DNA from 2 places in the Amycolatopsis sp. NPDC051102 genome. Region 1 is predicted to be linked to the other one. Evidence: riboswitches for the same ligand, from Rfam matches in the RefSeq annotation. Region 1 holds a riboswitch; the other holds the start of a gene.
The links. A riboswitch is a leader RNA that binds a small molecule or an ion and turns the genes downstream of it on or off. The one in region 1 is predicted to bind S-adenosylmethionine.

Region 2: linked by a shared signal. The riboswitch ahead of thrC (threonine synthase) and the one ahead of AB0M93_RS12910 (aminotransferase class V-fold PLP-dependent enzyme) in region 1 are both predicted to bind S-adenosylmethionine.

The regions. Positions count from the first base shown of each region.
Region 1 is NZ_JBFBBT010000003.1:507,418-511,762, forward strand. Features, by position in the region: gene AB0M93_RS12900 (metalloregulator ArsR/SmtB family transcription factor) at 1-639, shown strand, start outside; gene AB0M93_RS12905 (potassium/proton antiporter) at 737-2,215, shown strand; SAM riboswitch class IV at 2,294-2,408, shown strand; gene AB0M93_RS12910 (aminotransferase class V-fold PLP-dependent enzyme) at 2,447-3,781, shown strand; gene AB0M93_RS12915 (hypothetical protein) at 3,798-4,345, shown strand, end outside.
Region 2 is NZ_JBFBBT010000003.1:112,974-117,318, forward strand. Features, by position in the region: gene AB0M93_RS10845 (ComEC/Rec2 family competence protein) at 1-122, shown strand, start outside; gene thrC (threonine synthase) at 246-1,511, opposite strand; SAM riboswitch class I at 1,525-1,658, opposite strand; gene holA (DNA polymerase III subunit delta) at 1,805-2,785, shown strand; gene rpsT (30S ribosomal protein S20) at 3,137-3,397, opposite strand; gene AB0M93_RS10865 (EamA family transporter) at 3,729-4,345, shown strand, end outside.

The DNA.
Region 1 (4,345 bases):
CCGAGCCGGGCCACCATGTGCCTCGTGCTGCTGGACGGGCGGGCCTGGACGGTCGGCGAGCTCGCGAAGGCGGCCGGGATCGCGTTGTCGACGGCGAGCGAGCACGTCACGCGGCTGGCCGGAGCCGGGTTCGTCGTCCGCGTCAAGCAGGGGCGGGCCAGCTACGTCCGGATCGCCGACCCGCGCGTGGCCGAGCTGATCGAGCACTTGGCCCAGCACGCCGAGCATCGGCCGGTGAACGGGCTGAAGTCGTCACTGCGGGCGCGACGGCTCGGGTTCGCGCGGACCTGCTACGACCACCTCGCCGGCGAGCTCGGCGTCGCCCTCCGCGACGGCATGCTGGCCACCGGCCTGGTCGGCACCGCCGACGGCCTGACGCTGACCCCGCGCGGCCGGGAGGTGCTCGGCACCCTCGGCGTGCCGGTCGCCGCCGGGCGGCGGCCGCTGCTGCGTGACTGTCTGGATTGGACGGAGCGCCGCGACCACCTGGCCGGGGCGCTGCCCGCGGCGTTGCTCGAGCGGGCCGTCGACGCCGGCTGGGTGAGCCGCGACGGCCACCGCGCGGTCAAGGTGCTGGCGGCGGCGGGAGCGCCGTTCGCCGCGCTGGGGGTCGATCTCGACGCGTTGGCCCGGCCTTAACACACCGGGTGTCCGTCGCAGGGCAGCGGTACACGAACGAGTTAACCCAGCCGCTTCACTATCCTGAGGGCCCCACAGCACTCGGGAGGGAGGCGGCATGGACCAGCTTCCCGTGCTGCTCGGCGTCGGCGGCGTCGTGCTGCTCGCGTCCGTGCTGGCCGTGCGCGTGTCGATCCGGCTGGGCCTGCCTTCGCTCCTGCTGTACCTGGGGATCGGCGTGCTGCTCGGCGAAGCCGGCTTCGGCATCCGGTTCGACAACCCCGAGCTGACCCAGTCGCTCGGCCTCGCGGCGCTCGTCATGATCCTCGCCGAGGGCGGCCTGACCACCCGGTGGTCGGCGGTGAAACCCGCGCTGGGCATCGGAATCGCACTGTCCACAGTGGCCGTGGTGGTGAGCGTCGCGGTCACCGGCGCCGCGTTGCACTGGCTGCTGGGCCTCGACTGGCGGCTGGCGCTGCTGTGGGGCGCGGTGCTCGCGTCCACCGACGCGGCCGCGGTGTTTTCCGTCCTGCGCACGGCCGGGATCGGCAAACGGCTCACCGGCGCGCTCGAACTCGAGTCGGGGATCAACGACGCGCCGGCCTACATCGCCGTCGTGGTGCTGGCCGAAGGCACCACTGTGGACTGGACGCTGCCGCTGCTGGCGGTCTACGAACTGACCGCGGGCCTGGCCATCGGCCTCGCCTTCGGCTGGCTCGGCGGGTTCGCGTTGCGCCGGGCCGCGCTGCCGGCGACCGGCCTCTACCCGCTCGCCACGGTCGCGGTGTGCGTCGTCGCCTACTCGTCCGGGCAGCTGCTGCACGCGTCCGGGCTGCTCGCCACGTACGTCGCCGCGCTGGTGCTCGGCAACTCGCGGCTGCCGCACCGGTCGGACACGCTGTCGTTCGCCGAGGGGCTGGGCTGGCTGGCGCAGATCGGGCTGTTCGTGCTGCTCGGCCTGTTCGCCTCGCCGGGCCGGCTGCTCGACGCGATCGTGCCGGGCCTGGTGGCGGGCGCCGTCGTGCTGCTGCTGGCGCGGCCGATCTCCGTCGTGCTGTCCGTGCTGCCGTTCCGGCTGCCCTGGCGGGACCAGGCGTTCCTGTCGTGGGCCGGCCTGCGCGGGGCCGTGCCGATCGTGCTCGCGATGATCCCGCTGTCGCACGGCCTGCCGGGCGCGCAGCGGCTGGTCGACGCGGTGTTCGTGCTGGTCATCGTGCTGACGTTGGTGCAGGGGTCGACGCTCGGGCCGCTCGCGCGCCGGCTCGGGCTGGCCAAGAAGTCCGAGCCGCACGAGATCGAGGTCGACTCCGCGCCGCTGGACGAGCTCGGGGCCGAGCTGCTGCAGGTCCGGATCCAGCCGGGGTCGAAGCTGCACGGCGTGTACCTGTCCGAGCTGCGGCTGCCGGTCGGGGCGACGATCAGCCTGGTCGTGCGCGCCGGCGCGGGCTTCACGCCGCAGAAGACCAGCCGGCTGCAGGAGAACGACCAGTTGCTGGTGGTGACGACGAGCGTCGTCCGCGACGCCGTCGAACGCCGGCTCCGCGCGGTCGACCGGGCCGGGCGCCTGGCCCGCTGGAAGGGCGAGTCCGGGCGCTGAGCACGCTCTGTGACCGGCGTCTCAGAATGTGCGACGGGGGTTGGCGGCCGGGCGTGCTCTCGGTTACCTTTCGAACCAGGTCATGAGTGCCAGCGCGAAGCCCCGGCTTGCTGGCCGGCAACCCTCCTACCGCGGTGGGGTGCCCCGGGTGAAGACCGGGCCGGTCGCGCCGTGCGACGGGCAAGCGCGGGCCCCTCGCCGGGGTCCCCCGGATCGCCGAGGAGGCACCCGATGACTCTCGCCATCGACCGCACCCAGCTCGAAACCGTTGCGCCGCAGGACATCCCGGCCGTCGCCGGGGCGGCGCTGCGCGTCCCGCTGGTGACCGGCGGCGACATCGGCTACGCCAACCTCGACCACGCGGCGAGCGCGCCCTGCCTCGACGCCGTCCGCGCGAAGGTCGACGAATTCCTGCCCTGGTACGCCAGCGTCCACCGCGGCGCCGGCTTCGCCTCGCAGGTCTCCACGAAGCTCTACGAGCGCACCCGCGACGTCCTTCGCCGCTTCGTCGACGCGCGGCGGACCGACACCGTCGTGTTCACCCGCAACACCACCGACGCCTTCAACCTGCTCGCCCGCAGCCTGCCGCGGCACACCACGGTGATCGTGTTCGACACCGAGCACCACGCCGCGCTGCTGCCGTGGCAGGGGCCGAACGTCCGCCGGCTGCCGACCCCGCGCACCCGCCTCGCCGCGGTGTCGGCGGTCGACGAAGCGCTCGCGGGCGCCCCGCAGGGCCCGCGGCTGGTCGTCGTCACCGGCGCGTCCAATGTGACCGGTGAGCTGCTCCCGGTGGCCGAAATCGCCGCGGTGGCGCGGAAACACGGCGCCCGCGTCGCACTCGACGCCGCCCAGCTGGCTCCGCACCGCCGGATCTCGATCAGGGAGCTGGACGTCGACTACGTCGCCGTGTCCGGCCACAAGCTCTACGCCCCCTTCGGCGCGGGCGCGCTGATCGGCCGCGCCGACTGGCTGCGCGCCGCCCGGCCCTACCTCGCCGGCGGCGGCGCGACCAAGCTCGTCACCGAGGGCGCCGTCGTCTGGAACACCGGCCCGGAGCGGCACGAAGCCGGCTCTCCCAACACTGTCGGCGTCTACGCGCTCGGCGTCGCGTGCGAGACCCTCGGGGCGAACTGGGCCGCGATCGAAAACCACGAGCAGGCGTTGCTCGTCCGGCTGCGCAAGGGCCTCGAAGGCATCCCGGGTTGCGCCGAGCTGCGGCTGTTCGACGCGCCGGTCGACCGCGTCGGCACGGTCAGCTTCGTCGTCGACGGCTTCGACCCGGGCTGGCTCGCGGCGGTGCTGTCCGCCGAGTACGGCATCGGCGTCCGCGACGGCGCCTTCTGCGCCCACATCGCGGCCAAGCGGCTGATCGGCGTCACCGGGGGCGACGGGCAGCAGGCGGTCCGCGTCAGCCTCGGCCTCGGCAGCACCGAGGAACACGTCGACCGGGTGGTGCTGGCGCTGCGGCAGATCGTCGCGCGGGGCGCCCGCTGGGAGTACGCGAAGGTGGACGGCCGCTGGGCGCCGGTGGGCGACCCGCGGGAGCTGCCGCCGTTCTGCTGAGCGTTAACCTGGGCCGATGGGGAGAGGGCCGCGTTACTGGTTTCCGCTGGCACTGCTGGGGTTCGCCGAGATCGCCTTGGCCGCGGCGCAGCTGTTTTCGGGCCGCAGCCGGGCCGAAAGCGAATCCGCGAACCTGCTGCTGCGGCCGGCGGTCCCGGCCGGTGCGACGGAGTACAGCCGGGCGTACCTGCTGCCCCTCGACGACTTCCACACGGCGGGCAGCGGCCTGCCGCCGGGACCTCTGTGGCTGGCCGCGCTCGGCGTGGTGCTCGTCGGCACGGCCGTCTGGTACGGGCTCGCCCGGCGGCCCGCCCGCGCCGGGCGGTACGTCCTCGGCACCGCCGGCGCGCTGCTCGCCGTGCCGCTGCTCGACCTGGTCGGGTGGTGGCAGTTCCGGCTCGGCGACGGGCTGCGCGGCCCGCTGCTGGCCACGCTCGGCCTGCTGATCCTCGCCGCGTACGAGCGCAGCCGGTTCGTCCTGCTCACGACGGCCGCGTTCGCCCTGGTCGCCGTAGTGCTCTCGGCGGACACGGCGGGCGTGCTGGTGTCGGCGGCCATCCTGCT
Region 2 (4,345 bases), 390 kb from region 1:
TGACGGCGTTGGGAGCCCGGGTCACGAGAACGGACGTCGACGGCGACACGGCAGTGGTGCCCGACCCGGCAGGCCCGGCAGTCAGCCGCCGGGGCGAACCTCGAGGACCGCCGCGCCGCTGAGCCGGAGCCGGCCGCTAGTGCGCAAGGCTGCTCCGAGCCGGGCGGCGATGGCGAAGTGGCTCACTGCGCGGCGCCCGGCCGCTCGCCGGGGGCGGGCAAGCTCTGCCTGCCCCCGGCGGCAGCTCAGTAGCCGAGGGCCTTGTTCACCGCGGCGGCCGACGGCGGCAGCGTCGCCTTCGGGCCGACGTGGTTCTCGATCGCGTCCAGGGTCTTGAGGCCGTCGCCGGTGATGAGGAGGACCGTCTCCGCGTCCGGGTCCAGCTTGCCCGTCTCGACCAGCTTCTTCGCCGTGGCGACCGTGACCCCGCCCGCCGTCTCGGTGAAGATGCCCTCCGTGCGGGCCAGCAGGCGGATGCCTTCGACCACCTCTTCGTCCGAGACGTCCTCGATCGCGCCGCCGGTGCGGTTGACGATGTCGAGCACGTACGGGCCGTCGGCCGGGTTGCCGATCGCCAGCGAACGGGCGATCGTGTCCGGCTTCACCGGCTGGACCACGTCGTGGCCCTCGCGGAAGGCCGCCGACACCGGCGAGCAGCCGGTCGCCTGCGCGCCGAACACCTTGTACGGGCTGGCTTCCACCAGGCCGAGCTGGCCCAGCTCGCGGAAACCCTTGTCCACCTTGGTCAGCTGCGAACCGGAGGCGATCGGGACGACGATCTGCGGCGGGATGCGCCAGCCGAGCTGCTCGGCGACCTCGAAGGCCAGCGTCTTCGAGCCCTCCGAGTAGTACGGCCGGACGTTCACGTTGACGAACGCCCACTTCGGGTGCTCGCCCGCCAGCTCGGTGGCGAGGCGGTTGACGTCGTCGTAGTTGCCGTCGATGGCGAGGAGGTCGCCGTCGTACACCGCGGTGGTGAGGATCTTGGCGCGCTCGAGGGTCTTGGGGATCAGCACGACCGACCGCCAGCCGGCGCGGGCCGCGGCGGCGGCCGTCGCGTTGGCCAGGTTGCCGGTCGACGGACACGCGAGCACCTCGAACCCGAACTCGCGGGCCGCGGCCAGCGCGACCGCGACGACGCGGTCCTTGAACGAGTGCGTCGGGTTTCCGGTGTCGTCCTTGACCCACACGCGCTTGAGGCCGAGTTCCTTGGCGAGGCGGTCGGCGCGGATCAGCCGGGTCGCGCCCGGCTCGGTGTTCGGGATCTCTTCGACGTTGGACGGGACCGGGAGGAGCTTCTTGTAGCGCCAGATGTTCTTCGGGCCCGCCTCGATGTCCTCGCGGCGGACGCGGCCGAAGTCGTAGGCGACCTCGAGCGGCGAGAAGTCCTCGGCGGAAACGAACTCCGGGGCGAGCGGCTGCCGGTGGCCCTCTTCCTTCGACACCAGTTCGACGGCGGGACCAAGATCCGGGGTCTTCGTGGTGGAGGTCGTGCCGAGGGTTGCGGTCATCGCGAGGTTCCTTTCCTCATCTGCCCCGCCGAAGCGGGCCGGAATTGGCACCGTGGTCGTCAGCTACCCCGCGATCGCGGGATGACAGGCTGTACGCCGGTTGCCGGGGCTTCGTCGGGCCGTTCCCTCTGCCCCTCTGGATGAGCGGTATTCGGTTGTCGGTGCGCGCACGCCGGAGCTTCCGGGGCGGCTGCCTCGGCTACACCGTACGACATCTCGCGCGGGCCGTGCCACGGTGGCCGGTCGACATCACCGGAGCGGGGGCACGACAGCGCAAGTGAGAAGATTCCGGGGTGACCGCGCAAGCCACCGCCCCGGCCCCGTTGCACCTGGTGCTGGGCGAGGAAGAACTGCTGATCGAGCGCGCCGTCCGCGAAACGCTCGCGGCGGCCCGCGCGCTGGACGCGACGGCGGAGCTGACCCGGGTCCGGGTGTCCGATCTCACAGCCCCCGAGCTCGCCGAACTGGTCAGTCCGTCGCTGTTCAGCGAAGGCCGGGTGATCGTCCTCGATTCGGCCCAGGACATCTCGCAGGAGCTGGCCGACGCCGTCGCGGCCTACCTGAAGGACCCGGCGGACGGGGTCGTGCTCATCGTCGTGCACACCGGCGGCGGCCGCAGCAAGGCGGGCAAGTCGCTCCCGGCGTCGCTGAAGAAGGCGGGCGCCGAGGTCACGGAGTGCCCGAAGCTGACGAAGCCGGCCGAGCGGGAGCAGTTCGTACGCCACGAGGTGCGCCGGGTGGGGGGCAAGATCGACCCGGCCGGGGTCGCCGCGCTGATCGACGCCGTGGGCTCCGACCTGCGGGAACTCTCGTCGGCGGCGACACAGCTGGTCGCGGACACGGGCGGCGCCGTCGACGCGGAGGCGGTCCGGCGCTACCACCGCGGCCGAGCCGACGTGACGGGATTCGCGGTCGCGGAGCGGGCGGTCGGCGGCGACCGCGCGGCGGCGCTGGAGTCGCTGCGCTGGGCGATGCAGCTGGGCGTCCCGCACGTCCTGGTCGCCGACGCGCTGGCCGACGCGGTCCGCACGATCGCCCGGGTCTCCGGCGCCGGCCGCGGCAACCCGAACCAGCTGGCGGGCGAGCTGGGCATGCCGCCGTGGAAGATCCGCAAGGCACAGGGACAGTCCCGCGGCTGGAACCCCGACGGCCTGGCCACGGCGATGCGCGTGGTCGCCAGGCTGAACGCCGAGGTCAAGGGCGTGGCGGCGGACGCAAACTACGCCCTGGAGCGCGCGGTCCTGGAGGTAGCAGCAGCCAAGGGCGACCGCTGACCACCGCCGGCCGGCGGCGGAGGGGCCGCTGACTGCTGCCGGGTGGCGGCCAAGTCAAGCCTGGCGGCCGCTGGAAGGAACTGCTCGGCAGCTGCCGCCCAAGGTAACGCCTGCCCGCTGCCGGAGCGGCCCGCGGCGATCGCTGACCGACGCGAGAGGGGCCGCGTTGGGTGGTTGCGGCAACGCTGCCTTGCCGCTGGTGGGAGGCCGTCGCCGTGGCTGGCGGTCGGGACCGCTGCCCGCCGTCGACCTCCGCGGGCGCGCACCGGACCACCCTGCCCCCGAAGCGCCACACCCCGGGCACGAAGAAAGCCCCGGCCGAAGCCGGGGCTTTCCCAGAAATCAACCAGCTCAGAGCGCGTTGACGCGCTTCGCCAGCGCCGACTTCTTGTTGGCGGCCTGGTTGGCGTGGATGACGCCCTTCGAGACGGCCTTGTCCAGCTTCTGGGCGGCGTCGCGCTGCAGCTCGGTGGCCTTGGCCTTGTCGCCGGCCTCGGCGGCTTCGCGGACCTTGCGGATCGCGGTCTTCACCGAGGACCGGATCGCCTGGTTGCGCTGACGCGCCTTCTCGTTCGTCGTGATGCGCTTGATCTGCGACTTGATGTTGGCCATAGGGCAACTCCTGTTTCACTCGGTGAGATTCGCCGCCGCGCTGAAGTGGCCCCGCTCGACGAACGAGCCGGTTTCCTCCATGACGGAATGCCGCACGGGCAGCGAGCGACCACTCTAACAGCCGGGCCACCGGCGTCCGGCGCCGGGAGTACCGTGGGTGACGGCAGTGCCTAGGGTTCCGTCGCCGGTCCGCGTCCGCACCCCACAACCAGGGCCGGCGGGGCTGGTCCGAGCGGCACCATCGGCAGGTCCGGACGGCCCGCCGTTCATCTGACGGGGCAAAAGCCTGGAGGACCCGGTTTTCGCGTGCGCGAAAGCCTGAAGGGGTCCCGTGAACGCCACCGCCTTGTCCCTCGTCCTCGTCGCCGCCGTCGTGCACGCCGGGTGGAACCTCGCCGCCAAGCGGATCTCCTCCGGGGGCACCCAGTTCGTCTGGCTCTACTACACCGTCGGTGCCGTCGCGCTGCTGCCCGTCACCGTCGTGCAGCTGGTCGTCGAAGCCGAACGTCCACAGTGGAGCTGGCTGCTTGCCGCGGCCGGTACCTCCGTGCTGCACATCGCCTACGGCATCGTGCTGCAACGCGGGTACCGCGTCGGCGACCTGTCCGTCGTCTACCCCGTCGCGCGGGGTACCGGGCCGCTGCTGTCGGTGCTGGCCGCCGTCCTGGTGCTCGGGGAACGCCCCGGCCCGCTGGGCCTGCTCGGCGCTTTCCTGGTCGTCGCCGGTGTGCTCGTGATCAGCACCGGCCGGAAGGCGCAGGATCCGCAAGCGGTGAAAGCCGGTGTCCTCTACGGCCTCCTGACCGGCGCCGTCATCGCCGGCTACACCCTCTGGGACGCGCACTCGGTGACCGGTGTCGGGGTGCCGCCGGTCGTCTACTTCGGGCTCGGCTCCCTCCTGCAGAGCCTGATGCTTGTGCCCGGCGCACTCGCCGACCGGGGCGAAGT